DNA from 4 places in the Bradyrhizobium sp. CCBAU 051011 genome. Region 4 is predicted to be linked to each of the others. Evidence: predicted binding sites of a transcription regulator. Region 4 holds the regulator's gene; each other region holds the start of a gene.
What was found. The regulator PhoB, encoded in region 4, activates phosphate uptake and scavenging genes when phosphate is short. The targets are predictions, from matches to a motif close to TGTCATNNANCTGTCAT.
Positions count from the first base shown of each region.

Region 1: the regulator PhoB is predicted to act here: its motif matches at 4,961-4,977, upstream of ACH79_RS36655 (glycerophosphodiester phosphodiesterase family protein).
Region 2: the regulator PhoB is predicted to act here: its motif matches at 3,434-3,450, upstream of phnC (phosphonate ABC transporter ATP-binding protein).
Region 3: the regulator PhoB is predicted to act here: its motif matches at 4,104-4,120, upstream of ACH79_RS20375 (alkaline phosphatase).

Region 1 is NZ_CP022222.1:7,761,474-7,768,763, reverse strand. It holds gene ACH79_RS36675 (hypothetical protein) at 1-316, shown strand, start outside; gene ftsZ (cell division protein FtsZ) at 368-1,609, shown strand; gene ACH79_RS36665 (hypothetical protein) at 1,835-2,638, shown strand; gene ACH79_RS36660 (protein-L-isoaspartate(D-aspartate) O-methyltransferase) at 2,804-3,553, shown strand; gene ACH79_RS36655 (glycerophosphodiester phosphodiesterase family protein) at 3,662-4,909, opposite strand; gene ACH79_RS36650 (hypothetical protein) at 5,097-5,411, shown strand; gene ACH79_RS45275 (hypothetical protein) at 5,780-6,088, opposite strand; gene ACH79_RS44470 (GCG_CRPN prefix-to-repeats domain-containing protein) at 6,066-6,320, opposite strand; gene ACH79_RS36640 (alpha/beta fold hydrolase) at 6,404-7,290, opposite strand, start outside.
Region 2 is NZ_CP022222.1:5,147,725-5,155,014, forward strand. It holds gene ACH79_RS23985 (tripartite tricarboxylate transporter permease) at 1-876, shown strand, start outside; gene ACH79_RS23990 (DUF1045 domain-containing protein) at 889-1,578, opposite strand; gene ACH79_RS23995 (alpha-D-ribose 1-methylphosphonate 5-triphosphate diphosphatase) at 1,599-2,792, opposite strand; partial or broken gene ACH79_RS24000 (chloramphenicol acetyltransferase) at 2,789-3,365, opposite strand; gene phnC (phosphonate ABC transporter ATP-binding protein) at 3,554-4,369, shown strand; gene phnD (phosphonate ABC transporter substrate-binding protein) at 4,445-5,353, shown strand; gene phnE (phosphonate ABC transporter, permease protein PhnE) at 5,422-6,309, shown strand; gene phnE (phosphonate ABC transporter, permease protein PhnE) at 6,306-7,160, shown strand; gene phnF (phosphonate metabolism transcriptional regulator PhnF) at 7,272-7,290, opposite strand, start outside.
Region 3 is NZ_CP022222.1:4,314,010-4,321,299, reverse strand. It holds gene ACH79_RS20390 (tripartite tricarboxylate transporter substrate-binding protein) at 1-738, opposite strand, end outside; gene ACH79_RS20385 (Gfo/Idh/MocA family protein) at 789-1,805, opposite strand; gene ACH79_RS20380 (heme-binding protein) at 1,827-2,267, opposite strand; gene ACH79_RS20375 (alkaline phosphatase) at 2,457-4,037, opposite strand; gene ACH79_RS20370 (hypothetical protein) at 4,155-4,553, opposite strand; gene ACH79_RS20365 (indolepyruvate ferredoxin oxidoreductase family protein) at 4,698-7,290, opposite strand, start outside.
Region 4 is NZ_CP022222.1:1,696,898-1,704,187, forward strand. It holds gene ACH79_RS08150 (Hsp33 family molecular chaperone) at 1-481, opposite strand, end outside; gene argF (ornithine carbamoyltransferase) at 697-1,623, opposite strand; gene ACH79_RS08160 (aspartate aminotransferase family protein) at 1,623-2,831, opposite strand; gene ACH79_RS08165 (GcrA family cell cycle regulator) at 3,331-3,843, shown strand; gene phoB (phosphate regulon transcriptional regulator PhoB) at 4,203-4,907, opposite strand; gene phoU (phosphate signaling complex protein PhoU) at 4,981-5,697, opposite strand; gene pstB (phosphate ABC transporter ATP-binding protein PstB) at 5,709-6,530, opposite strand; gene pstA (phosphate ABC transporter permease PstA) at 6,527-7,290, opposite strand, start outside.

The DNA of each region.
Region 1 (7,290 bases), 3.0 Mb from region 4:
GGCCGCTCAGTTGAGGGCGCTCGTCGTGACGCTGCAGGCGGAGATCGTGCAGCTCGAGGCCAGGGCAGCGGGCAATCGCTGGGATTTCGAGCACGAACGCGCGCGCGCCGACCGCCTGATGGCGGAACTGCTGCAGGCGACTGCCGAGACCACCGCCGCCCGGGAGGCGACGGCGCGGCTGGAGGGCGAGGTGGTGGCCCTGCGGGCCGCTGTCCGAACTTCCAGTTCAGACGAGAATCACGGACATTCTGCGCGCCGGGTCGGGCATGTGGCGGCGAGCCTGGTGGAAGCAGACCGCAGGGCGTCTCGTGGATAGCAATCCCTTTTCTCTCATTCCGCGGTTGAGCGGAGCAACCGTGGGGCAACAATGACTGGCACCGACATTCGCGAGCTGAGGGCGCGCATTATCGTGTTCGGGGTCGGCGGCGCCGGCGGCAACGCCGTCAACAACATGATCGACGCCGGGCTTGAAGGCGTCGAATTCATCGTCGCCAATACCGATGCCCAGGCGCTCACCAGTTCCAAGGCCAGGCGTGTCATCCAGATGGGCACGCAGGTGACCGGGGGCCTTGGCGCCGGCGCCCAGCCCGACGTCGGGCGTGCGGCGGCGGAAGAGACCACCGACGAGATCCGCGATCATCTGACCGGTGCCCACATGGTGTTCATCACCGCCGGCATGGGCGGCGGCACCGGCACCGGCGCCGCGCCCGTCATCGCCAGGATTGCGCGCGAGCTCGGCATTCTCACCATCGGCGTCGTCACCAAGCCGTTCCAGTTCGAGGGTGCGCGCCGCATGCGCTATGCCGAAGCCGGCATTGCGGAACTTCTGAAAGCGGTCGACACTCTCCTGATCATCCCGAACCAGAACCTGTTCCGGGTGGCCAACGAGAAGACCACCTTTGCGGACGCTTTTGCGATGGCCGACCAGGTGCTGTATTCGGGCGTGGCCTGCATCAGCGACCTCATCGTCAAGGAAGGCCTGATCAATCTCGATTTCGCCGATGTGCTCTCGGTCATGCGCGAGAAGGGCAAGGCGATGATGGGCAGGGGCGAGGCCTCCGGCCCCAAGCGCGTGCTCAATGCCGCGGTAGCCGCGATTTCCAACCCGCTGATCGAGAACCCCTCGATCAAGCGCGCCAGCGGCCTCATCGTCTCCATCACCGGCGGCCGGGATCTCACGCTGTTCGAGGTCGACGAAGCCGCGACCCGCATCCGCGACGAGGCCGATCAGGACGCCAACATCATCGTCGGCGCGACCTTCGATGCCAGCCTCGAAGGCATCGTCCGCGTCTCGGTCGTGGCGACCGGCATCGACAATGTCGAAGCGACGGGCCAGACCCAGGTCGCGGAAAACCTGCTTACCGATCTCGCCGGCAGGCTCTCCAACGACCGGCGCCGCATCGCCGACCAGCGCGGTGCGCCGCCGCCGCAATTCGCCAGCCCGCCGCCGCTCCGCCGCCCCGAAACACGACCGGCGGTCGCCGAACACGCGAGGCATGCCGCGGCTCCGCAGCGCCTCGACCCATACGGCCGCGCGGCTCCCGTGCACAACCCGATCGAGGAAAAGGTGCTGGATATTCCGGCCTTCCTGGGCCGCAAGGCGAACTGAGCCGTCGAAACAACCAAGGTCACTCGCTTCCCGGATGCGGGAGGTGGATAGCTGCGCGCGATCTGAAGATCCCCCTCAAGGCATGCGCGGTGCCCCGGGGGCACTGTTCAAATCGCCCCAGACTTTCCATCCTCCAGCCATGCTTTGGTCAAAACCGCGGTAGGGAGTGTCTACAATCCGACGATCGCCCGTTCAGTTGACGGCAAAACTGGCAGGAGGCGCCCCATGGATTCCCCGGCGAGCACCACGCAGACCGATCCGCAGGTCAATCCAGCACTATCCGCGCAAGAGAAAGAACTGGTCGCGCGCGCCGATGAACGGCTCGCGCATGCCTATGAGCAGATTGCCCGCGCGGATGAAGAGCTCGCGCGCTTCAATGAGCAGATTTCCAGGCTGGAGAAGGCGAAAAGGATTCGTCAGCCATCGCGCGGCAGGCCGGCGCTACGCGGCTTGATCGGCCTGCTGTTGACTGTGGGCATCTGTACCGCTGCTTTCGCCTGGCAATCCTATGGCGAGACGGTCAGGCCGATGGTCGCCCGGTGGGCACCGCAACTGGCCGCGGCTTCGTCATTGCCATCGGAAACGCCTGTTCTTGCCGACCAGCAGAGCCCGCCTGCCGTTCGGCTGGCTGCGGCGGATGCCGCAGTTTCGCAATTGCCGGCTCCGCCCCAGGCCGCACCGCAAGATGCGGCAGCCGCCGCGATCGCTGCCGAGCAGGCCCAGTTGCTCCAGACGATGGCGCGCGATCTCGCAGGCGTGCAGCAGGAGATCGAACAGCTCAAGGCCAGCCAGGCAGAACTGGCCCGCGAAAGTGCCAAGACCGCCGAGCAACTCAAGGCGAACCAGGAGCAAATGGCGCGCACGATCGCCAATTTCTCCGAGCAAAACCTGCGGCCCAGGACGTCGGCGGCGCCGCCAGTGCCGGTTGCCAACCCCGCGCGTAAGCCGAAGCCGGTGTCGACGCCTCCGGCAACGGAAGCCAGAGCGCAGGCGCGGCCGCCGGTACGGTTGCCGTCCGCCCAACAGTAGTTATCATCGGCGCCGCCGTCCGCCGAAGGCGGCGTCCGATTTCTTGCTGGAAGGCACGGCGGCTGGACCTCGGGCAGGGCATGTCGGTCTGCCCGCGCGTTCCGTTAAGGCGCGACAGCATCATTGCTTCCTTCCGCGACGGCGGACGGTGCTTTCGATTGTTGCATGGCCGAGCGCACGATCATGAGGATCTTGTTGCCACTCGTGCTGTCCATGGTTGCCGGCGCGCGGGAAGCGACGGCACAGGACGCCGAATGCGCCCGCGAACGCGCGGACATGGTCGAAACCGTCCGTGCCTACGGCCGCTCCGACGCCCGTGGTCTGGGACGGCAGGGCCTCTCGGAGAGGGTCCTTGAGGCCATGCGGCAAACCAAACGCCATCTGTTCATCCCTGAACGATCCTGCTCCATCGCATACGCGGACATGCCGGTTTCGATCGGTCACGGCCAGACCATATCGCAGCCGTATATCGTGGCCTTGATGACAGAATTGGCCGAGGTCGCGCCCGATCATGTCGTGCTCGAAATCGGCACGGGTTCGGGCTACCAGGCCGCCATCCTTGCGCACCTCGCGCGGAAGGTCTGCACTATCGAGATCATTCCGCCACTGGCCGAGGTCGCCACGAAAACACTTCGGGACCTCGCGTATGACAATGTGAGTGTCCGTCTGGGCGACGGCTTTGCCGGCTGGCCCGAATGCGGTCCGTTTGACGCCATCGTCGTGACCGCCGCGCTTGGCGAGGTGCCGCCGCCGCTGATCGAGCAGCTCAAGGTGGGCGGCCGCCTCGTCATGCCGGTGGGCGCCGCTTACTCCATTCAGCAACTCACGGTCGTCGAAAAAACCGCTCCCGACAAGACGACGGCGCGCGCCGTCGCCCTCGTGCGCTTTGTGCCGTTTACGCGTTCGAAGAATTAGGAGGAGGGACCGCGTAGGGTGGGTTAGCCGAAGGCGTAACCCACCGGCCGAACCGACCGCGTGGTAAGACTTCGGTGGGTTACGCTGCGCTAACCCACCCTACGAGGCTCACTTCATTCCGGTGCAGCTCGCATAAAACGTCGTCGTGGCCGGCCAGTCCGAGAACATGCCGCGGATGCCGACCTGCTTTGCCAAGACGTCGAGCGCCGTCAGCGTGTCGCCGTCGCGGTCGATCGCCGACCTGATGGAGCGGTGATAGAAGCCGCCGCCCTTGTGCAGCGGGCCGTCGCGCTCCAGCGACCAGCCGATCAGGTCGAGGCCGGCGGCTTTGGCGGCCTTGGCGTATTCGGAGGGAACGATTTCCTTGTTGTCGTTCAGCGTCAGCATGGTCCAGATCGGCGGGCCGAGGATGGCGACGCCTTGCGCCTTCAATTCCGCCATCGAGGGCTTCCAGGTCTCCGGCTTGGCGGGATCGAGGCCCTGCTTCTCATAGCGTTCTTCGAGATAAACCGCCTGTTTGGCGAATTCCGGCTCGGTCTTCACCCAATAGAGCACGTCGGCCAGGTTGAAGCTTTGTGCGAACACGTCGCTCGGGGGAATGCCGGCCTTCTTGTAGGCGTCCAGCATCTGGCTGGCATATTTCTCCTGGGTGTAGTCGCCGTCGAACGGCATCGGCACTTCCGACGCCTTCAGCTCCGGCGTGAATTTGGCGCCGAGACTCTTGATCAGCGCGATGCTCTCGTCATGCGTCATCAGCGTGCCGGAATTGGCATAGAGGTCGGTGCGCCAGCGCGGCGTGCCGTTCTGATATTCCTCCGGCGTTTTGGCATCCGGATTGAAGCCGTCCATCTTCGCACTCAGCATCCGGAATTCGGCCAGCGTGATGTCGCTGGTGCAGCACTTTGCGGAGGCTTTCTTGCCGGTGGCGGGATCGGCCGGGCTTAAGGGTTGCGTGCATTTGGCGGCGAGCGCCGGCACGGTCAGGATGTTGGTGGTGGTGTGCAGGTCGCATTGCGAATGGCGGCAAACCAGTTCGCGGTCTTTCGTAAATGTCACGTCGCATTCGATGATGCCGGCGCCCATCCGGGCAGCGGCGATATAGGACTCGCGCGTATGCTCGGGAAATTCCAGCGCGGCGCCGCGGTGGCCGATCGAAAAGTCCGTCTTGCGAAACGGCCCGGTGCACTGGCTGAGTTGTTGCTTCAGCGGCCCATCCTTCATCTTGTCGACGAGATAGAACGGCCGTGGCCCTATCTGCGGCTCGCGCGGCAGCAGGATGTCGTCGGCCGCGGCGGGCAGGGGCGCGATCAGGAGCCAGAGCGCGGCGAGCAGGGCGGAGCGATGGCGGGCAGGCATAGGTGGCACCTCGGATAACGCGTTGCGCGCGGCCTTGATATCACGGAGCATGTGACAGTTGCATGTTAGGAGCTGCCGTAGGGTGGGCAAAGCGCAGCGTGCCCACCGTTTCTTGCACCGCTGCTGATGGATGGTGGGCACGCTGCGCTTTGCCCACCCTACAAGAACAATTCCAGGGAGAAACGATATGCCCGCAGCTTTTTTCGTCGTCCGCGCCACCGTCTCCGATCCCGCCAAACGCCAGGCCTTCGATGCCTGGTATTCGCGCGAGCATCTGCCGGACGCCATGAAGTCGTTCGGCGCCGTGAAGGCGTGGCGCTACTGGAGCGCCACCGATCCGGCGCTGCACCACGCGATGTATCAATTTCCTGATAAGGCCGCGCTCGAACGCGCGACCGATGGGCCGGAAATGAAGCGGCTGGTCGCCGATTTCAATCGCGATTGGCCCGACGTGACGCGGACGCGCGAAGTGCTGCTGCTGGCGGAAGAGCTGTCGGCGTGAGATGGCGACGCGTTCGTTGCGATGGCGGATCGTTACACGCGCGCTCGACACGATAATGCCGCAGCAACGACAATGGTTCCGCCGCGCGCAACAGCGCGCGAAAATAAACTGGGGTAGACTGCGACTACGACAAAGCTGAACGCGCAATTCACCGCGCGTTCATCTCGGCGCATCGAAACTCTCCTTCTCGCACCCAGCAAACGGAGGAGGAGATGTGATGGAGCGTCGCCACTTTCTGAAACTCGCCTTAGGATTTGTTGCGGGCGGCGCCGCGCTCGCAGCGAGCGCGGAGGCCGCGCCGCTGATGCCGACGCCGCTCGCTGACGACGCCAACAAGTTGCCCGACAACAAGGATGCGCAACCCGCCGTCACGTCAGGCGACGAGGTCGATCGCCTTTCGCCCGAAGAAGTGCGCTGGGGCCGCGGCCGTGGACGCGGTTGGGGCCGAAGGCGCTGGGGTTGGCGCCGCCGCCGCTGGGGTTGGCGCAGACGTTGGCGCCGCCGGCACTGGGGATGGCATCGCCGCCGCCGTCGTTGGCGCCGCCGTTACTGGCGCCGGCGTCGTTATTACTGGTAAGCCGCCGCAATCGATCATTTAGAGAAGCAATAAAAAAGCCCCGCGCGAGCGGGGCTTTTTTCGTTGTTTGAAAAATATCAGTAAGCGCGGCAGCGTCCATAGCGCCACACGGTGCCGTAAGGACACACGCGGCCGGGCCGCACGACGACGGCCGGAGCTGCAGGCCGTACCACGACGACCGGGGCTGGACGAACTACGACGGCCCTGCGAATGGGTTGGCATCGGCCGTAAGGGCCGCGAGCCCAGCCGGGGCCGCATCCTTGCGCGGCTTCCGCCGCGCTGAAGCTGGCAACGGTGCCCAGGGCCAAAACTGCTGCGAAAAGGTACTTCATGTTTTCTCCCGTTTTCGGCCGCAAGGCGGCACGGAACGGAACTTAGTTCCGAGACCTGAATGGAACATGAATGTTCCCCGATGCTACGGGGCGGCCAGGAATCCGAGCACCAGCTCGTTATATTTGCCCGGCGCTTCCAGAAAGACCAGATGTCCCGTGTTCGGGATCACCTCGGCCCGCCCCTTCGCCATGCCAGCAGCGAGCGCTTTGGCAAGCTCGGCATTCTGCCCCATTTTCGCGCGCAGCGCCTCCGGCGCATTGGCTCGGCCCGGCGCGTTGTGGTCGTCGGCGCCCATCACGAACAGCGTCGGCTGCGTGATCAGGGGAATCTCGTGCGCTACAGGCTCGCGGTAGATCATCTGCGCCGAGCTGACGAAGGCGCGCAGCCATCGCTTATATTCGGCGCTGCCCTTGATGTTGAAGCGCGCGTCGATGAACGGCGTGACCTGTTCAGGCGGCAGTTTCAGCGCGTAATTGGTCTCAAGCTGCTTGCGATAGGCCTCCGCGGTCAACTTGTCCTCGTTTTCCAGAATCTTCTCGGTCGGCGTCGGCGGCACGTAGAGCCGGTAATCTTCGAGCCCGATCGGCGCGGTCAGCACCAGATGCGCAATCCTGTCAGGATAGGCGCGCGCGATCCGCACGCCGAGCATGCCGCCGAGCGAATGCGCGACGATGTCGGCTTTGGCGATGGCGAGATGATCGAGCAGCGCCATCGTGTTGCGCGCCAGCGTATCGAAATGCAAATCGCCCTGCGGCTTCGACGATTTTCCAAAACCGATCTGGTCCGGCACGATCACGCGATAGCCGGCATCGCTCAAGGTCTTGATGACCGGCGCCCAGTAGCTCGATGGAAAATTGCGGCCGTGCAGCAGCACCACGCTGCGTCCGTTCGGCTGCGCCGGCGCAACATCCATATAGGCCATCCGCACCTGCTCGCCGTCGTTCACCAGCGGCAGCAGATGGACGGGGT
Region 2 (7,290 bases), 3.5 Mb from region 4:
ATCGCGATGGGCCTGTTTGGGCTCGGCGAGATCATCGCCAACCTTGAGAGACCCGCCGAGCGGCGCGTCGTCAGCCAGTCGATCCGCAGCCTGATTCCGAGCCGGGAGGATCTGCGGGCAGCCTTTCCGGCGATGGTGCGCGGCACGACGCTCGGCTCCGTGCTGGGCGTATTGCCTGGCGGCGGCGCCGCGCTTCCGCCGTTCTCCTCCTATGCGCTGGAGAAGAAGCTCGCGCGCGATCCCTCGCGGTTCGGCAAGGGCGCCATTGAGGGCGTCGCCGGTCCGGAGGCCGCCAACAATGCCGGCGCCCAGACCAGCTTCATTCCGCTGCTGACGCTCGGCATTCCCGCCAACGCGCTGATGGCGCTGATGATCGGCGCGCTGATGATGCAGGGCATCCAGCCCGGCCCGCAGATCATGACCGAGCAGCCCAAGCTCGTCTGGGGCGTCATCGCCAGCATGTGGGTCGGCAATCTGATGTTGCTGGTGATCAACCTCCCGTTGATCGGCCTCTGGGTCTCGATGTTGAAGATTCCCTATCGCCTGCTGTTTCCCGCTATCGTCCTGTTCTGCTGCATCGGCACTTATGGCATTGCCAACAGCCTGTTCAACGTTTGGTTGATGATGGGCTGCGCCTTGCTCGGCTATTTCTTCATCAAGATCGGCGTCGAGCCGGCGCCGCTTCTGCTTGGCCTCGTGCTCGGGCCGCAGCTTGAGGAAAATTTCCGGCGCGCGATGCTGATCGCGGACGGCGATTTCACCGTCTTTCTGTCGCGGCCGATCAGCGCGGTCATTCTCGGCGTCGTCGCCATTCTGTTGCTGGCGTTGCTGTCGCCAGCAATCCTGAAAACGCGCAAGGAAGCGCTGGCGGAGTGAATACCGGCGGTGTCAATCGTGCAATTGCCAGCGGCCGATGACTCGAAACCGCGAACTCGCATCGTCCTGACGGCATAGCGCGATGGCGTCGATCGCGAGCGTCTCGATGCCGGTTGTCGCAAACCTCTCGCGCAGCATCGCCACGACCTGCTCGCGCCGTTCCGTGGGCAGTCGTCCGGTCAGCGTCATGTGGAAGCGGAATTCCTCGAAGACATAAGGATAACCCCAGCGGTCGAGATAGTCGCGTTGCCGTGGCGTCAGCGCTGCCGGATTTCGCCGCGCGCGATCTTCCGCGTTGAGGGGAGCGCGGAACGGATCGAATGCCTTGGTCGCCTCGGCGGCAAGCATATCGAGATCTGCCGACGGTTCGGCGGGAACTATCGCAATGAACCCGCTGATCGAATTGACGATCGGCCGGATCACCGGCACCGGCCGGGCAAGATCGGCAAACAATTCGCATGCTGCGGCAAGCCGCGTTTCGGCCTTCCCGTCGCCAAGTGCGATCGGCGCCTTCAGGGTGGCGTGAAAGCCGTATTTGCGCGGATCGTGCGTCAGGTCGCGCCAATCCGATGGGAGACCATCCGGAAAGGGAAGGTCTTCGCCGCCATGGGCGTCGTAACCGAGCAGCGATGCGCCGAACTGGTCGAGCGCACTGTCGGGTGCCGAGGTGTAGTAGATTGCGTACCGGGGATAATTTGCCATTGCGCCAGAATAGAGCCGCCTTACGCGGCTGCAACCGCCTTGCGCGGAACGACGGACGAACGGACAAGACGGTTCGTCTCCGTCAGATGCACCAGCCGACCCGCGGCAATGACGGCGACTACCCGCGGCCGCAACGGCACCGCGTCATCGACGAGGATGATGTCGGCGCGCTGTCCCGCGGCGAGGGTGCCGCGATCGGCGAGGCCGGCGGCGCGCGCCGGCGCCGATGAAATCAATTGCCACGCCGCGGCCAGCGGCAGCACGCCGTCGGCCGCAAGCCGGAAGGCCGCTAATAGCTGCGCGGGATAATAATAGTCAGACGCCAGCACCGAACACAGGCCCTTGGCGATCATGTCGGATGCCCTGGTCCAGCCGGTGTGGCTGCCGCCGCGCACGACGTTGGGCGCGCCGAACACGATGAAGTCGGAGGCTGCGGCAGCGTCGCGGGCGGTTTCCTCGTTGACCGGAAATTCGGCGATGGCAACGCCCTGCGCGCGAAAAGCCTGCCGCATCGCCGGGCTTTCATCGTCATGCGAGAGCATCCGGACATCAGCCGCGCGGGCCGCCTGCGCCAGCCGGCTGATCGACGCCGGCACGTCGTGGCCGCGGCAGACCACGCTTTCCACCAGGCGGTCGAACGCCTCATTGGTGAGCCCCGTGCGCTCAACCATTCGGCTGTGTTTCAGTGGTTTGGCTAGGCTGGCGACGGTCGAGTCCATATGATCGTTGAACGCGAACAGGTCGACGCGTCCTTCCGAAAGCCAGTCGATGATCTCGCTTTCGGCGTCGAGATTGTAGGTCTCGTGGCGTAGATGAAAACGGGTGTCGGCGGCGAGTTGCGGCCGCATCTGCTCGATCGCCTCCAGCAATTTGCGCGCATTGTCTGCGCTGCGCAGGCCGGGCTCCCACGACCATGTGGTGGCGTGGTAGACGGTCGTAATCCCGTTGCTGACTGCCTGCCTGTCGCTATCGACAAGTGCTACATCGATCGGAAAATCGACGCCGGGACGCGGCATCATCTGCCGCTCGAAGGCATCGCCATGCAGATCGACAATGCCCGGTAGCACCAGCAGCCGGTTAGCGTCGATCCCGGGTGCGCCATGGCTGTTGTCCGTACCGATGGCTGCGATCTCGCGGCCGGCGATCCGCAAGCCGGTTTCGGCGATTTCATTGCCGAGCAGGGCCCGACCACCTTCGATGAACAATTCCGTCACGATGCGGCACTCTGATTGAATTGCTGATGGCGGGATGCTTCGGCCGATTGGTATTTTTCGAGAAAGCCTTCGACATCGAGCTTGCGGAAATCGGGCAGGGCGCGGCGAAGCGTCTCGTGGTCCCAGTCCCACCATGCGAGCTCCGTGAGCCGCCCGGCAATCGATTCCGGAAACCGCCGCTTGACCGGCCGGGCTGGATTGAATGACCGCGCCGTGGCCGATCCAGACGTCATGGCCGATATGGACGTGATGCTCGCGCCGCCAGGCAAAGAACTCGGCATCGTCGCTCTCGCCCGGAAAATAGCTGCTGGCGCGATAGGTGAAATGCGCCTGCGAGGCCCGATACATCGGATGATTGCCCGGGTTGATCCGCGTCATGGCCGCGATCGAACAGAACTTCCCGATCGTCGTGTAGGTGATCTGCGAGTCGTTCACGACGTAGGAATAATCGGCCATCGTGACCTCGAGCAGAATGGTCCGGGCGCCGACCTCGGTATAGGCGCCGAGCCGGCAGTTGCGCACTGACGCGGTGGGGTCGATCGTCGGTTCAGTGGAAAGCAACTTGCCGGCCATCGGTGGACGTCCATCAGCAATCGGGGAAGGGCGGTGCGCTCGTCTTCGATGCGCTTGATGACAGGATCATGACGGATGCATGACGCCGACCGCTGCTGTGGACGAACGCCGCACCGCAGCAGTCGTGTCACACAACTGTAAGATCGAGCCGCTAGCGATGCTCCACGACCGGAACTCTGGAGCACTACATGCTGGTGGTAGAAGGTTTGACGTGCCGGTTCGGCACCAAGGCCGCGGTAGACAATGCGTCATTCTCGATTCAGCCCGGCAGCTTCGTCGGCGTGATCGGCAGATCCGGCGCCGGAAAGTCTACGCTGCTTCGGATGATCAACCGTCTCGCCGAACCTTCCGAAGGCCGCATCCTGTTCGAAGACGTTGACGTGACCGCGCTGCGCGGCAGGGAGTTGCGGCAGTGGCGTGCGCGCTCGGCGATGATCTTTCAGCAGTTCAATCTGGTCGGCCGGCTCGATGTCCTGACCAATGTGCTGATGGGGCGGCTTTCGACAGTGCCGACATGGCGGTCGCTGGCGCAGCTCTGGCCCGAAGAGGACAAGGCAATTGCGATGTCGGCGCTCGAGCAATTCGACATGGCCTCGATTGCGGCGCAGCGCGCCGACCAGCTCTCGGGCGGTCAGCAGCAGCGCGTCGCGATTGCGCGTGCGCTGGTTCAGCAGCCCGCAATGATACTCGCCGACGAGCCGATCGCCTCGCTCGATCCCCGCAACACTCGGATCGTGATGGATGCGCTGCTGCGCATCAACAAGCACTTCGGAATCACGGTGGTCTGCAATCTGCATTCGCTGGATCTGGCGCGCAGCTACTGCGATCGCCTGATCGGTATGGCCTCGGGTCGAATCGTATTCGACGGCGCGCCCGCGGCGCTGACCGATCGCATAGCGCGCGAACTCTACGATCTTGAGGCAGATGAGGTGATGGGCGTTGCGCCTGAGCATGTGCCGGCCAGCGCGGCGATTCCTGCTCTCGGCACGGTTGCCGCAGCCTGAGTGCTGCGTCTGTAAATCAAGAGTGGCGCGGGACTGAAATCTCGCCAGCTTCATCACTGCGAAACAGGAGACGTCATGATAGACCGTCATATGATTTTCGCCGCAGCGGCGGCATTGGTATTCTCAGCCTCGGCTGCCACGGCTCAGGACTGGAAGGCAAAATATCCTGAATTGGTGTTCGCAAAAGTTCCTGATGAGAATGCCTCGGGCACAACCAACCGATGGACGCCTTTGGCGGAGTATCTGTCCCGCGAGCTCGGAACCAAAGTCACGCTGCGGATCGCAAACGATTATGCCGCCGTCATCGAAGGCCAGCGGGCAGGGAACATCCACATAGCGATGTATGGCCCGGCGTCCTACGCGCGCGCTTACATAATCGGTGCGAAGGTCGAGCCGTTCGCGATCGAGGTGAATGGCGACGGAACCAAAGGCTATTATTCGGTCCTCTATGTCAAAAGCGATTCGAGCTACAAGGACATCAAGGACTTGAAGGGCAAGAATCTCTGCCTTGTCGATCCCAACTCAACGTCAGGCAACAACGTCCCGCGTTTCGCGATGGACAAGATGGGTATCGACCCGGAAAAGTTCTTCTCCAAAGTAGTCTATTCGGGAAGCCATGAAAACGCGGTGATCGGACTTGCGCAGGGTACCTGCGACGCGGCGTTCAACTGGTGGAACGATGAGAAGGAGTCAAACCTGCTCCGGATGGAACGGAAGGGCATGGCGAAGGCCGCCGATTTCAAGATCATCATGAAGTCCGAACAGATTGTGAATTCGCCGATGGCGTATCTCGGAAGCCTGCCCGCCGACCTCAAGGCGGCGATCAAGAAGGCAGTGCTGGAAATTGCGGTGAAGGACAAAGCCGCTTTCGACAAGATCTACGAGGGGAAGCAGTTGCCCTTCGTCGAGGTTGATCACAAGGCCTATGAGGCTGTGATCGATCTGACCAAGTTTGTCGACAGCATTCGCAAGCAGAAATCCTGAGGGGAACGAAGGGACCAGATGGATTGGGCAGATCGCGAGATCTGCCGATTCTCTCTCCTGAACATCCCATGCGAACAGCAGTCCCCGAATTTCCGGAAGCCAGGCTGCGAGAGCTCGCTGATCGCTATGCGGCTGCGGTTGCCGCCAAGCGGCGGCGCGTTTGGCTAGGTTCGGCGGTCCTGATCGCCGCGGCGATTGCTGCTGGCTGGATGGGCGATGTCAACTTTGGGAATTTCGTCGAGAATTTCTGGCGCTTCCCGGCCTATTTTGCCAGCATCGCCCCTAAATTTTCGTTCTCGACTGCGTGGGTTGATCTCACGGAGTGGCTTTGGGGACTGCCTCGCTGGACGCGACTTCTCGGAGACACGTTGCTGATCGCGTATATGGGAACGCTCACTGGAGCGATATGCGGCTTCGTTCTCTGCTTCCTCGCATCGGCCAACCTCGTGAAGTCCCGCACGACCGTTTTTGTTACGCGGCGCGTTCTCGAATTTTGCAGGACCGTGCCGGAGATCGTCTTTGCCCTGATTTTTGTGCTGGCGTTTGGTCTGGGGCCGCTGCCGGGCGTTCTCGCCGTCGCAATCCATACCACTGGAGCGCTGGGCAAGCAGTTCGCCGAAGTTGTTGAGAATATCGATAGCAAACCGATCGAGGGGGTGGCGGCAAGCGGAGGAAGCTGGCTTCAGATTGTCCGGTTTGGCGCGGTGCCTCAGGTTCTCTCGAACTTCGTAAGCTATGCCCTGCTGAGATTCGAGATTAACGTCCGCGGCGCGGCCGTGATGGGCTTTGTCGGCGCCGGCGGGATCGGGCAGGATTTGATCGAGGCCGTCCGCAAATTCTATTACACCGATGTCAGCGCCATCCTTTTGCTCATTGTCGTCACCGTCATGTTGATCGACTTTATCACGGAGCGGGTGCGCCACCGCCTCCTCGGGCTGGAGGGCTCCGCGACATGAACTCCTTCAGTTTTGAAAACCGAGCCGGCATCGTTGAACGTTATCCGGACATTTTCCGCCCGGACTGGTGGCACCGAGCAAAAATCGCAATCGGCTTTGGCGGGGCGATAGCGCTTTTTCTGTTCGGGATTGTCCAGCTCGACATTCCCTTTCACCGACTCTCTGACGGAATGGTCCGGCTGGGTGAATTCGTTCGGCTCATGTTGCCGCCTAATGCTGGTTCCTGGGCGGAAGTATTGAAATATCTGCATGCGCTCGGAGAGACGGTTTCGATTGCATTTCTCGGCACGCTGGGCGGGGCACTGCTGGCGTTACCGGTATCCCTGCTGGCGGCGCGCAATGTAGTTGCAAACCGGATCATCCACCTTTTGACACGCCGCAGCCTCGATACCATCCGTGGTGTCGATACCTTGATCTGGGCCCTCATCTGGGTCGGCGTCGTAGGGTTGGGTCCGTTTGCAGGTATCCTTGCGGTCATCTGCAGCGATTTTGGGACTTTTGGGAAGTTATTCTCGGAAGCTATCGAGGCTGCCGACAAGAACCCCGCTGAAGGGGTCAGATCGTCGGGCGGCAACCATCTCCATAGCGTCCGGTTCGGATTGTTGCCGCAGGTTTTTCCGATCTTGTTGAGTCAGGTGCTCTACTATTTTGAATCGAATACGCGGTCAGCGACGATTATCGGAATCGTCGGGGCAGGCGGAATTGGACTTCAGCTTGCCGAACAAATCCGTGTGCTGGAATGGCAGAAAGTCTCTTTCCTGATCCTGATGATCCTGATCGCGGTGTCCGCCATCGACTGGATCTCGGGCAAACTGCGCTTTGCCATCATCGGGCAGCGGGCGTTGGCGTGATGATTCCGTAGAGTGGGCAAAGGCGCGTTAGCGCTGTGCGCATCGTCTATCGATAAACCGCAATCGGGATTGGTGGGCACGCTTCGCTTTGCCCACCCTACGAGCTACAAACTAACCATTCTCCACCAGG
Region 3 (7,290 bases), 2.6 Mb from region 4:
CCAGACGCTCATCTGATAGCCTATGCCCGCTTCGCCGGCGGTCGGAACATTCGGCAGCGTTTCCAGCCGCTTCGCGGCCGAGACGGCGAAGGCCTTGACCGAGCCGGCCAGAACCGACTCCGCCACGCTGACCGATTGCTCGCACATGAAATCGACGTGGCCGCCGACCAGATCATTCAAGGCCGGGCCTGAACCGCGATAGGCAACGAGCGCCGGCTTCGCACCGATTTCCGCCGTGAACAACAGACACGCCATATGCGAGGACGCGCCGATGCCGCCATGGGCCTGCCTTACAGCGTCGCCGCGTTGTCGCAGCGTTGCGACGAATTCCTTCAGGTCGTTTGCCGGGAAATCCCTCCGCGCGATGACGACTGCCGGAGAATGGGCCGTGAAGCCGATCGGCATGAAGTCGGCAACGGGATCGTATTTGAGGTTCGGCGTCAGCACGGGAGCCGCGACATGCGAGCCCATCGCCGCGGCAAGCAGGGTATAGCCGTCAGGCGCGGCAGCAGCGACGCGCGCGCTGCCGACGGTGCCGCCGGCGCCGCTGACGTTCTCGATGACGATGGATTGCCCGAGGATCTTCGACATCTGGTTGGTAACGATGCGCGCAACGACGTCGCTGGCGCCGCCGGGCGGGAACGGCACGACCACCGTGATCGCCCTGGAGGGATAGTCCTGCGCGCGCACCGGCGCGACGATCCCAATTACAACCAGTGCGACTGCGAAAAATTTCAAGACACAAGAGCCAGGTTTCATAACGCGCTCCCATCCGTGCTGATGCACGGTCACAAGCTTCCGTCACCGTTCAATATTTCCGCGACCTTGACCGAACGCCTCTCGCGCGCCGAAACAATGCCGGCGCGTACCACCGCGAGCGATCGCGTCGCCTCCTCGCCGCCGACTTCGTGCTGACGCTGCCCGCGCGCCGCCGCGGCAAACTCCTCGAGTTCCTCGACGAGGGTATCGTTGACTGCGCATGGCACCGTGACAGGTCGGCTTTCACCGCGCTTGAGCAGCCGCAGCCCATTGTGCAGATCGTAAAACGCCGTCATGTCCTTGCCGTAGACGTTCATCAGGTAGTATTCGGAGGCCGAGGCGTAGCTGGCATTCAGCGTCGACAACGCGCCGTTCTCATGCTGCAGGATCAGGCTCGCGACGTCAGGATTGTCGCCGGGTAGCACCAGTTGCGCCGATTGCGCACGCACCGCATGGACCGGCCCGATCAGGTAGGCGAGCACGTCGATGTAGTGGATCCCGATCTGCAGCATCACGCCGCCCGGCATGCCTGCGGCCTGGTAGCGCCAGGAGGAGAGATCGACCTTGCCGAGGCGGTCGCGGCTGATATTCGCCTCGGCGTTGACGAGTCTGCCGAACCGGCCGGCGTCGATCTCTCGCCTGACGTGGCGGAAATGGCTCTCGCGCCGCCGCTGATAGCCGAGCGCCAGCACCACGCCCGCCTTGCGACAGGCCTCGGTGATGGCGCGGCCGTCCGCGATGCTGTTGGCGATCGGCTTGTCGAGAAAGACGTGCTTGCCGGCGGCCGCGGCCGCGCAGGTCGTCGCAAGGTGGACATCGTTCGGCGTCGTGTTGATGATCGCCTCGATCTCGGCATCGGCCAGCAGCGCCTCGTAACTCTCGGCCGGCCGGCAGCGGTACTTTGCCGCGAAGCTGTTGCGCTTTTCATCGGATCTTGTGTAGCAGGTGCGGATCTCGAGCTTGCCCGAGCGCTGGATCGCATCCGCCAGAACATCGGACCACCATCCCATCCCGATACAAGCCACACGGAGCGGATCGGCAGTCATCGCTTTGCCCTCTCTACGATATCATTCCCATTTCGCGCCGATCGACTCGACGGCCAGCTTGGCGATCCGCAAATCGGTCTCCCAGTCGCCGCCGCTGACGCCGACGCCGCCGATGCATTCGCGGTCGACCAGCACCGGCACGCCGCCTTCCATCGCCGTCCACCGTTCCGGTCCGGCCGCGAGCGCAAGTCCGATCGCGTGGGCCACGTCGAGGTCCTGACCGGCCGCGCCTTTGGCCGTGGTCGGGCGCCGGTTCGATGCGGCGCAAACCGCCTTGGTGGTGCAGGAGTGAACGGTGTGGAAGCGACCGCCGTCCATGCGTTCGATCAGGATCACATGTCCGCCGGCATCGACGACGGCGCAAGAGATCGCGACCTTGGCCTGGCCGGCCAATTCCAGCGCGGTCGCCATGATCATCTTCGCGCCCTGATGCGTCAGGCGCTTGCTTTCGGCGACAAACATGGGGGCGCTCCGGTCGGGAGGGACAGGCCAATTGTGCTTCACCGCAGCGCCTCCTTCAAGAAACGATACGCAATTTTCAGTTGTTTATCTGCCGCACGTGTTGGCAGGCGACAAAGCCTGGCCGAACTATGCGGCGCGAACATGGAAGTTGCCGGGGATTGTGTGCCGAGCGTCCCCAGATCGAAGGCGTCAGATGTGCTGCGCCATGATCTGCCCCGGCCGCGCATCCGGACGGGGCTCGATGTCGACCGACCAGAGGTCGCGATTGTCGACATCCTTCAGTGTCACGGTCATCACTTCGGTCTTGCCGTCGATATCGACGCGGCCGAAGAACTGCATCCCGAAGCATGGCGCGAGATTCTCGCCGCTGCAGCCCTTCTGGAACATCGCTTTTGGCCCAAACGTATTGTCGAGCGGGGCCGGCGCCCAGGTGCCCGCATGCAGCGGGCCGGAGACGAATTCCCAGAACGGTTCGAAATCCTGAAAAGTCGCTCGGTTCGGATCGTAATGATGCGCCGCCGTGTAATGCATGTCGGCGGTCAGCCACACCGTGTTGCGGATGCCGGCGCGCTTCATGAACGACAGCAGATCGGCGATCTCATGCTCGCGCCGCTCCGGCGGACCGTCGCCGAGCGCAATCGCGTCCTCGCTGATCAGGCCGATCGGCATATCGGCGGCGATCACCTTCCAGGTAGCATCGGACGCCACCAGTTCGCGCTTCAGCCAAGCCAGTTGCGTCGCGCCAAAGATACAGGTGTCGCCATGGTCGTCGCGCTTGTTGAAGGTGGAATCGCGATAGCTGCGCATGTCGATCATGAAGACGTCGAGCAGCGGGCCGTAGGCGATCTTGCGATAGATACGGCCGTCCTCCTGCGCAGGTCTCGCGCGCATCGGCATGAATTCATGGAAGGCGCGGCGGGCCCGCGCCACCAGAAGCGAGGAGCCATCCCCGGCATAGCCGGTCTCATCGGCGGTGCCGACCGGCGCCCAGTCGTTGGTGACCTCGTGATCGTCCCACTGCGCGAACAGGGGCACGGCGGCATGGAAGGCGCGAAAGTTCTGGTCGAGCCAGTTGTATTTGTAGTTGCCGCGGAACTGCGCCAGCGTTTGTGCGACGACGGACTTTTCCTCGGTGACGATGTTCCGCCACACCCCGCCGTCGGGCAGTTTCAATTCCCGCTCCACCGGGCAGTCCGCATAGATGTGGTCGCCGGAATGGATGAAGAAGTCCGGACGGTTGTCGAGCATCGTCCGGTAAGTCCGCATCCCGCCACGGCTTTCATCGATGCCCCAGCCCTGCCCCGTCGTATCGCCGGACCAGGCGAACGACACGTTGCTCCTTGCCGTGGGCGCGGTGCGGAAATGCCCGGCCTGCGTCTCGCCGGCCAGTCCCGGCGTGTCGATGCTTTCAAACCGCACGCGATAGAAGATGTCCTGCCCCGATGGCAGGCCGCCGAGCAGAACCTTCGATGTAAAATCGCTTGCCGGCAATGCATCGGCCGAAGCCGCGCCGATGATGGTCTTGAAGTCTTCGGCGGTCGAACACTCGACCTGCATCCGCGCGGCGCGGTCGGCGCGCGCCCAAACGACAGCGGAATCGGCCGAGACGTCGCCGGATTGAATGCCGCTGGTGATGAGCGGCCGATCGGCGGCGCGGCTGAGATAGGGTCTGGCGAGGCTGCCGAGACCGGCGACGGCACATGTTGCGGCGGAGCGGACCAGCCATTGACGCCGGTTCAAGCTTTGCCCGGCGCGTATCGCAATCGGCATCGAAGCACCCTCGTCGAATCACGACGAAGGTGTGCCCGTTGAATTTGACTCGCGGCTGAAGCTTTTACGACAGGTGGATGACGTAGAATCGTAGGATGGGTGGAGCGAAGCTACGAACTAATTCTGCCAGCCGCAGATGGCGCCGGACCTGCACGGCCAGGTCTGAATCCGCGTGTCGCGCGCCTGGGCGTCAAGCGGGTTGCTGTGGCGGCGCGCCAGCTGGGCGCGGGCCGCACCCCGCGGCTTCTCGACGCGTTCCTGCGCAACATGCGCCTTGCGCTCCGGAGTTTTACGGACAACCACGCGCTCCGTCTTCACCGGCTTGCGATCGGTTCGGGCTTCGATCCGGACTGGAGCGAATTGCGTCTCCGGCCCGAGCCGCTTCGGCGAGAGCACGGCGCTGGAAAGATCGAGTCCGAACAGTTCGCCCGCGCGATACTCATCGCCGAGCGCGGCGCTACCCGACATCAGGAGCCCCGCGCAAAGTGCCGCGGCAATAGCATTCTTCAGGACCATCGCAGGCCTCGTGAAACCAACTCAAAAGCTAGGGAACAGCCATCATGTAGGAAGCCGCCAGCACAATTCCAGCGGGTTCCGCCCTCGGGATTACCGGTGAGTGATCCCGGCCGCGAAGAAGTTCACGTGCCGAATCAACTGCCCCTACTCGGCGGCCTCCGCCATCGGCTGGCCGATCGCGGCCTCCAGTCGCGCGCACTCTCTGCGGAACTTCGCTACATTAGCTTCCTTAATATGGCCGTAGCCGCGAACGAGTTCCGCGGACTTCGCCAATGCGACCAACCGCGGCCAGTCCTGCGGCTTCGCTCTGTCGAGATGGCGGAAGATCATGTCAGAATATTCGCCCGGCAGCGCCCGCTCCATCCGCCGCTCGGCCGTGTAGCCAAACGGATCGAACGCGGTGCCGCGCAGAAACTTGAATCGTGTCAGGATATCGAACGCGCGGAAAATCCAGGCGCCGAACTCGCGCTTGCGCAGATGGCCGGTGACCTTGTCGCGTGACGCCAGCAGCGGCGGCGCCAGGCTGACCTTGACGCCCTCCTCGCCGTCGAACTGTTCCTTCAACGCTTTTGCGAACTCGCCGTCGGAATAAAGCCGGGCGACTTCATATTCGTCCTTGTAGGCCATCAACTTGAACAGGCCTTTTGCGAAAGCTTCCGTCAGTTCATGCGAACCGGGCGCGGCCTTGGCCTCGGCGGCGCGGACGCGTTCGATCTCGGCGAGATAGCGCTTCGAATAGACCTCGTTCTGGTAGTTGGTCAGAAATTCGGCTCGGAAGGCGATGCTCTCCTCGAGCGTCCGCCGGACCGGCGCCGCGCCCGAACTCTTGAAGCGCGCCGCGGTGACGACCCGCTGCAGGTCGTGCGCGGCAAGCCGGCCCCAGGAGAATGCCAGCTTGTTCATCTCGATCGCCGCGCCGTTGAGGTCGATCGCCTTCATGATCGCTTCCAGCGACAGCGGGATCGCGCCGCGCTGGAACGCAAAACCGAGCATGAAGGCGTTGGTGGCGATGCTGTCGCCCATCAGCGCGGTGGCAAGGCCGGTCGCGTCGAGGATGTCGAGATCGGAGGCGCTGACCGCCTCGTTGAGCGCCTCCCGCATCGCGCCCGCCTCGAAATCGATGTCGGGGTTGATGACGAAGCTCGCAGTCGGCAAGAGGTCGGCATTGACGATCGCCCGCGTGAGACCGCGCTCGGCCCGGCTCAGCGAGGGAATGCTGGTAGCGACCACGATGTCGCAGCCGAGAATGAGATTGGCGTTACCGGGTGCGATGCGAACCGTCGAGAGATCGTCCGCCGTCGGCGCGATGCGGACATGGCTCATAACCGCACCGTTCTTCTGCGACAGGCCGGTAAAGTCGAGTGTCGAACACGCCATCCCCTCGACATGCGCGGCCATGCCGAGCAGCGCACCGATGGTGATGACGCCGGTGCCGCCGATGCCGGTGACCAGGATATTGCAGGGGCCCGCGAGCGCTGGGGTAGCGGGCGTCGGCAGGTCGGCGAACAGCGCCGACGGATCAGCCGCGGTGCGGTCGGCCTTGCGCAGCTTGCCGCCGTGCACGGTGACAAAACTCGGGCAAAAGCCCTCGATGCAGGAAAAATCCTTGTTGCAGTTCGACTGGTCGATCCGCCGCTTGCGGCCGAATTCGGTCTCCAGCGGCTGCACCGAGACGCAGTTGGAAACAGAAGAGCAGTCGCCGCAGCCTTCGCAGACCCGCTCATTAATGAAGATGCGTTTCGGCGGATCCGGATAGAGGCCGCGCTTGCGGCGGCGGCGCTTTTCCGCCGCGCAGGTCTGGTCGTAGATCAGCACCGTGAGGCCCTTGACCTCGCGCAGTTCCTTTTGCACCGCGTCGAGTTCGCGGCGGTGATGAACAGTCGCGCCTGATGGGAAGTAATTGCTTGGGTATTTCTCCGGATCGTCGGACACGATGACGAGGCGTTTTGCCCCCTCCGCAGCAACCTGGTGCGCGATCTGCGACACCGTCAGACCGCCCTCGGCCGGCTGGCCGCCGGTCATCGCCACCGCGTCGTTATAAAGGATCTTGTACGTGATGTTGACGCCGGAAGCCGCCGCCGCGCGGATCGCCAGCAGGCCGGAATGGGTGTAGGTGCCATCGCCGAGATTCTGGAACACGTGCGGCTCATCGGTGAACGGCGCCTGCCCGATCCAGGTGACGCCTTCCGCGCCCATATGCGAGATCGTCTGCGTCCGGCGATTCGGCACCGAGAGCGCCATGCCGTGACAGCCGATGCCGGCCATCGCGCGGCTGCCTTCGGGTATCTTGGTCGAGGTGTTGTGCGGACAGCCGGAGCAGAAGTACGGCGTGCGCTGCAGCTTTGCTGCGCCGACGCCCTCCGCCGGCCGGTCGAAGGCTTCGAGCTTTGCGAGGCGCTGCTCCAGCGCCGGGCTGCGATGGCCGAGTTTTCGCAAGCGCGCGACCACAGCCGCCGCCACCATGGTCGGCGTCAACTCGCCTTCGCTCGGCAGCAGCGGCGCGCCGCTCTCGTCGCGCTTGCCGACCACCGAAGGCCGCTTCGAGGCATCGACGTTGTAGAGAATGCGAAGAAGCTGGTCCTCGATGAAGCCGCGCTTCTCCTCGACGACCAGCACGTCCTGCAACCCTTCGGCAAACACGCGCGCGCCGGTTTCCTCCAGCGGCCAGGTCAGCGCGACCTTGTAGATGCGCAATCCCAGCGCCTTTGCCTCGGCGTCGGTAATGCCGAGATCGGCC
Region 4 (7,290 bases):
CTTCCAGGCTGCCGCCGTCGAGCGCGACGAGACCCTGATAGCGGCTCATGTCCGCGCCCTGGTCGATGGTCATGGCGAGATGGCCCTTGCCGAGCAGCGCGCCCGAACTCTGGCCGTCCTTCAGCCGCCGCGTGTCATAGCGCGCATAGGCGCGCAGCCGATCCGGCGACTGGAAATCCACGATCAGGAACGACACCGGGCCGTCGGTCTGCGTCTGCAGGATGAAGCGGCCTTCGAATTTCAACGCCGTGCCGAGCAGCGTCGCCAGCACGATCGCCTCGCCGAGCAGTTTGCCGACCGGCGCCGGATAATCGTGCTTGGTCAGGATGTCGTCGAGCGCCGGGCCGAGCCGGGTCAGCCGTCCGCGCAGATCGAGCGAGGCGACCTCGAACGGCAGCACCGCGTCATCGACGGGAACGGACGAGGGCGCGCGAACGGGCGCCTCGGGTGTGATTTTGATGTCGGGGGAATCTGAAACCATGGCGCTCTATCTGGGGTCGGCAAGAGAAAAGTGAAGGGGGTGAAGAGCGGCGAAACTTTCTCCACGCGTCGTCCCTGCGAAAGCAGGGACCCATAACCACAGGCGTTTATCGTCACGAACGATGTCTGCCATACCGCGCAAAGAACGCGAGATCACGCGGTATGGGTCCCTGCTCCCGTGCGCAATCGCGCACTAGGCAGGGACGACATCAAGGCCTACGCCACTTCGTTGAAACACCAGGCCAGAATGCCCTTTTGCGCGTGCAGGCGATTTTCGGCCTCGTCGAACACCACCGATTGCGGGCCGTCGATCACCTCATCGGTGACCTCCTCGCCGCGATGGGCGGGCAGGCAGTGCATGAAGATCGCGTCCTTGCTGGCCAGCGACATCAGCTTCTCATTGACCTGATAGGGCTTCAGCACGTTGTGGCGGTGCTCGCCCTCCTTGTCGCCCATCGAGACCCAGGTGTCGGTGACGACGCAATCGGCGCCGCGCACGGCGGCTTCCGGATCGGTACCAAGCACGATCGGCGCGCCGGTCGCCTTGATCCAGTCGCGCATCACCTTTTTCGGCGCAAGCTCCGGCGGGGTCGCGACATTGAGCTGGAACTTGAAACGCTCGGCCGCGTGCGCCCAGGACGCCAGCACGTTGTTGTCGTCGCCGGTCCAGGCCACGGTCTTGCCCTCGATCGGCCCGCGATGCTCTTCGAAGGTCATCAGGTCGGCCATCACCTGGCAGGGGTGCGAGCGCCGCGTCAGGCCGTTGATCACGGGCACGGTGGCGTGCGCGGCAAGCTCGAGCAGCGCATCGTGGTTGAGGATGCGGATCATGATCGCATCGACATAGCGCGACAGCACGCGCGCGGTGTCGGCGATGGTCTCGCCGCGGCCGAGCTGCATCTCCGCGCCCGTCAGCATGATCGACTCGCCGCCGAGCTGGCGCATGCCGACGTCGAACGAGACGCGCGTGCGGGTCGAGGGACGTTCGAAGATCATCGCCAGCGTCTTGCCTTCGAGCGGCTTCTTGCCCTTTTCATGAGCCTTGAGCTTCGCCTTCATGTCGGCGCCCAGCGCCAGCATGTTGCGCAGCTCCTTTGGCGGCAACTCGTTGATGTCGAGGAAATGGCGGACGGACTTGCTCATCATCCCGCCGCCTTCTTCAACTGCGTAGCCGACAGCGCGCCGCAGGCGCGTTCCAGCATCTGGATGGATTGATCGATCTCGGCCTCGGTCACGATCAAGGGCGCGAGGAATCGCACCACATTGTCGCCGGCGCCGACGGTGAGCAATTTCTGGTCACGCAACGCATTGACGAGATCGCCCGAGGGCACCACGGCCTTGACGCCGACCAGAAGTCCCTCGCCGCGCACTTCCGAGAGCACGGCAGGATAGCGATCGACCACCGAGGCGAGTTTCTGTTTCAACAGCAGCGACATTTTCTGCACATGATCGAAGAAGCCGGGCTTCAGCATCACGTCGAGCACGGCGTTGGCGGCTGAAATCGCCAGCGGATTGCCGCCGAAGGTCGAGCCGTGCGAGCCGGGCGTCATGCCGCTCGCGGCCTCCGCCGTCGCCAGCACCGCACCGATCGGAAAACCGCCGCCGAGCGCTTTCGCCAGCGACATCACATCCGGCGTGACGCCGACGCGCTTGTAGGCAAACAGATCGCCGGTGCGGCCCATGCCGGTCTGCACCTCGTCGAACGCGAGCAACAGGCCCTTCTCGTCGCAGAGCTGGCGCAGCGCCTTGAAGAAGGATTGCGGCGCCGAGCGCACGCCGCCTTCGCCCTGCACCGGCTCGATCAGGATGCCCGCGGTGTTGGGACCGATCGCCTTCTTCACGGCTTCCAAATCGCCATGCGGCACCTGGTCAAAACCGTCCATGGGCGGGCCAAAGCCTTCGAGATATTTGGCGGAGCCGGTGGCCGCGAGCGTGCCCAGCGTGCGGCCGTGGAAGGCGCCCTCGAAGGTGACGAGGCGATAGCGCTCGGGATGGCCCTTGGAGAATTGATAGCGGCGCACGACCTTGATCACGCCTTCCATCGCCTCGGCGCCCGAATTGCAGAAAAACACCAGGTCGGCAAAGCTCTGCTCGCACAGCCGCGCGGCCAGCTTCTCGCCATCGGGCGACTTGAACAGGTTCGACATGTGCCAGAGTTTCGTCGCCTGTTCCTGCAGCGCCTTGATCAGATGCGGATGGCAGTGACCCAGCGCATTCACCGCGACGCCCGAGGTGAAATCGAGATAGCGCTCGCCATTGGTTGCGGTCAGCCAGCAGCCCTCGCCGCTTTCGAAGCCGAGATCGACCCTGGCGAAGACGGGAAGCAGATGCGACGTGGCGCTATTGGTCATGGCAATCACAAAAGGTTTGCACTGAAGGTTGACCGGCCGGGGACACGCAGGCAGTGGCGCGAACGCGGCAGCAGCCGGTCTGGCGAAAACGAAACGTGCCGCCTCTTAAGGGCGGCACGTGAGAGGTATTCTATGTCGGCCGGGAGCGCTGTCAACACGCCACGGAACGGCCTTTCCTGCAGTGCAAGATGCCAAAATCCGTAGGATTGCGGTGTGGTGGAAAACACGCAGTGAAACGCCTAGATGTCAGAAGATGTGGACGTTGGGGCGCGGACTCTTGCGCCCGAGTCACGCCATATTGTAGCGTTTGGGCTGTCGGGTACGACATCTCGTGCGGCAGTTCTGATCCCTAAGAGTCCATTTGTGCAGGCGTAAACGTTCGGGCGCGGTTAACGCGCCCGGCGAGGGCTAAGGGATTCTGACCGCAGGGATTTTTGAGACGAATGACATCGCCCGCGCTGCCCTCGATTGGCCGGCGCGATGCGAAGGGAAGATTACGATGACGGTTTTGACCTGGTCCGACGATCGCGTCGAGCAGCTGAAGAAGCTCTGGGAAGCCGGATTGTCCGCGAGCCAGATTGCCGCGGAACTCGGAAATGTGACGCGAAACGCCGTAATCGGCAAAGTGCACCGGCTGGGCCTGTCCGGCCGAGCCAAGAGTCCCTCCTCGGCCGCTCCGCGGCAGCGCAAGGCACGCCCCGCCGCCCAGCAGATGATGCGGGTGTCGCGCCCGGTCTCGCGCGGCAACACCGCGCTGGCGCACGCTTTCGAGGTGGAGATCGAGGCCGATCCGGTCGCCTTCGACAATGTAGTGCCGATGAGCCAGCGGCTGTCGCTGCTCGAACTGAACGAGGCGACCTGCCACTGGCCGGTCGGCGATCCTTCGAGCCCGGAATTCTTCTTCTGCGGCGGCAAGGCGCTCAGCGGCCTGCCCTACTGCGCGCATCACTCGCGCGTGGCGTATCAACCGGCCGCCGATCGGCGGCGGCAGCAGCCGAAGCAGACGAGGTAAGGCGCGCTCATTTGCGCGAGACGTAAGCGCTCCGCGCAAGGTGCGCTCCCTCGCCCCGCTCTTGCGGGGCCACGACGAGCGAAGCTCGCGCTGAGAGGGTTGGGGTGAGGGACTCTGTCCGCGATTGTGGTCTATCGATAGACCTGTGCCCCCTCACCCGGATCGCCGATGCGGCAACCACCGTCATTGCCAGCGACAAACGCCGAAGCTTTTGCGCAAGGGAACGAAAGCGACGAAGCAATCCATACTTGCCGCGTGGCACTATGGATTGCTTCGCTTCGCTTCGCTCGCAATGACGATGAGAGAGCTGCCGCTTTGCCGGGGACGACGGTGGAGTTTGCGCGGATGATAGCGAAGCCTTACGGCTCCACCTTGGCAAACCGGTCATCCAGCGCATAACCGGCGCCGCGCACGGTACGGATCGGGTCCTGCTCGCGGCCGGGGTTGAGCAGCTTGCGCAGGCGGCCGATGTGGACGTCGACGGTGCGTTCGTCGATATAGATGTCGCGGCCCCAGACGCTGTCGAGCAATTGCTCGCGGCTGAACACGCGGCCGGGATGTTCGAGGAAAAATTCCAGCAGGCGATATTCGGTCGGGCCGAGGTCGATCTGGCGGCCGGAGCGCGCGACGCGGCGTTTCTCGCGGTCGAGTTCGATGTCGCCATAGGTCAGCACGGTAGCGAGCCGCTCCGGGCTTGCCCGACGCAACAGGCCTTTCACCCGCGCCAGGAGTTCCGGCACCGAGAACGGCTTGACGATGTAGTCGTCGGCACCGGTCGCAAGCCCCCGCACCCGCTCGCTCTCCTCGCCGCGCGCGGTCAGCATGATGATCGGTAGTTGCTTGGTTTCGGGGCGAGCGCGCAGGCGGCGGCACAGCTCGATGCCGGAGAGGCCCGGCAGCATCCAGTCGAGCACGACGAGGTCGGGCACGCGCTCCTTCAGCCGCGTATCGGCGTCGTCGCCGCGGCCTACGGTCTCGACCTCATAGCCTTCAGCGTCGAGGTTGTAGCGCAACAGCGTGGTCAGCGCTTCCTCGTCCTCGACCACCATAATGCGTGCGCTCATCCTTTTCTTGCCTCTTCTGTCTGACGCGTTTTCTTCACGCGAACCGGCCTCCACTTCGCTCGAAAACGCTACGTCAACTATTCGGCACGGTCGTAGCAAACGTCGTCATGTCGCCCTTCGGGCGCTTGTCGAGCATCTGCTGTCCCTCGATCATGTAGAACACGGTTTCGGCGATGTTGGTCGCGTGGTCGCCGATCCGCTCAATATTCTTGGCGCAGAACATCAAATGAATGCAGAACGAGATGTTGCGCGGGTCTTCCATCATGTAGGTGAGAAGTTCGCGGAACAGCGAGGTGCAGATGGCGTCGACTTCCTCGTCGCCTTTCCAGACCGCCATTGCCGCCGGCAGGTCGTGCGCGGCATAGGCGTCCAGCACCGACTTGACCTGCGTTTGCACCAGATCGGTCATGTGTTCGAGGCCGCGCATCAGCTTCAGCGGCTGGAAATCGTTCTCCAGGGCCGCGACCCGCTTGCCCATGTTCTTGGCGAGATCGCCGATCCGCTCCAGATCGGTGGCGACGCGCATGGCGCCGACGATTTCGCGCAAGTCGATCGCCATCGGCTGGCGGCGGGCGATGGTCAATACCGCTCGCTCCTCGATCAAATGCTGCAGGCGGTCGATCTCGACATCGGTTGCGACGACGCGCTTGCCGAGTGCGACGTCGCGGCGGACCAGCGCGTCGACAGATTCGGTGATCATGCGTTCGGCCAGGCCGCCCATCTCCGCGACCAGGCGGGTGAGTTCCTGAAGGTCGCTGTCGAACGCCTTGGCGGTGTGCTCGGAAGCCATGTCTTGTCTCCTCAGCCGAACCGGCCGGTGATGTAATCCTGGGTGCGTCGGTCGCTCGGCGAAGTGAAGATCTTGTTGGTGTCGTCGAATTCGATCAGCTCGCCGAGATACATGAAGGCGGTCTTGTCGGAGACGCGCGCCGCCTGCTGCATATTATGGGTGACGATGGCGATGGTGTAGTCCTCCGCCAGTTCCTGAATCAGTTCCTCGATCTTGGCGGTCGAGATCGGGTCGAGCGCCGAACAGGGTTCGTCAAACAGGATTACCTCGGGCCTGACAGCGACCGTGCGGGCGATGCAGAGCCGCTGCTGCTGGCCGCCGGACAGCGAGAGGCCGGAGGCGTTCAGCTTGTCCTTGACCTCGTTCCACAGCGCGCCGCCGCGCAGCGCCTTCTCGACCCGGCCGTCCATTTCCGACTTCGAGATCTTCTCATAGAGGCGGATGCCGAAGGCGATGTTTTCGTAGATCGTCATCGGGAACGGCGTCGGCTTCTGGAACACCATGCCGACGCGGGCCCGCAGCAAATTGAGGTCGAGCTTGGGGTCAAGGATGTTGGTCTGGTCGAGCATCAGCTGACCGGTCGCCTTCTGGCCGGGATAAAGGTCGTACATCCGGTTGAAGATCCGCAGCAGCGTGGACTTGCCGCAGCCGGATGGGCCGATGAAGGCGGTGACGCGGTGGGTGCCGAGCGTCAGGTTGATGTTCTTCAGCGCGTGATGTTCGCCATAGTAGAAGTTCAGGCCGCGGGCGGTCACCTTCGGCGCGGCCTCGGGCAGCGCTACCTGCGGAACGGGCCCGCTCGCGGAACTCACGGATACGGAGAGATCGGTCATTTGGATGTCCTCTCGGCGCCAAGAATGCGCGCGCCAATATTCAGGGCAAGTACGGTGAGCGTGATCAGCAGGGCCCCGGCCCAGGCGAGCTGCTTCCAGTAGGCATAGGGGCTCTGGACGAAGTTGTTGATGGTGACCGGCAGGTTCGCCATCGTCTTGGTCATATCCAGGCTGAAGAACTGGTTGGACAGCGCGGTGAACAGCAGCGGCGCGGTTTCGCCGGCGACGCGGGCGGTGGCCAGCAGGACGCCGGTGATCAGGCCGGCGCGCGCGGCGCGGTAGGCGATCCGCCGGATCACCAGCGAGCGCGGCATGCCGAGCGCGGACGCCGCCTCGCGCAAGGGATTGGGCACCAGGCCGAGCATGTCCTCGGTGGTGCGGACCACCACCGGGATCACGATCACGGCGAGCGCCAGACAGCCGGCGAAGGCCGAGAAGCCGCCCATCGGCACCACGATGGCGCCGTAGATGAACAGGCCGATGATGATCGACGGCGCGCTCAGCAGGATGTCGTTGATGAAGCGGATCACCGAGGTGAGCTTGTCGTGCTTGCCGTATTCGGCGAGATACGTACCTGCGAACAGGCCGAGCGGCGCGCCGATGCCGACCCCGATCACGGTCATCATGATCGAGCCGATGATGGCGTTGCGCAAGCCGCCATCGGTCGAACCCGGCGGCGGCGTATCCTGGGTGAAGACGGCGAGATTGAGCCCGGTGACGCCGTTGTAGAACAGCGTGAACAGGATCAGCGCCAGCCAGG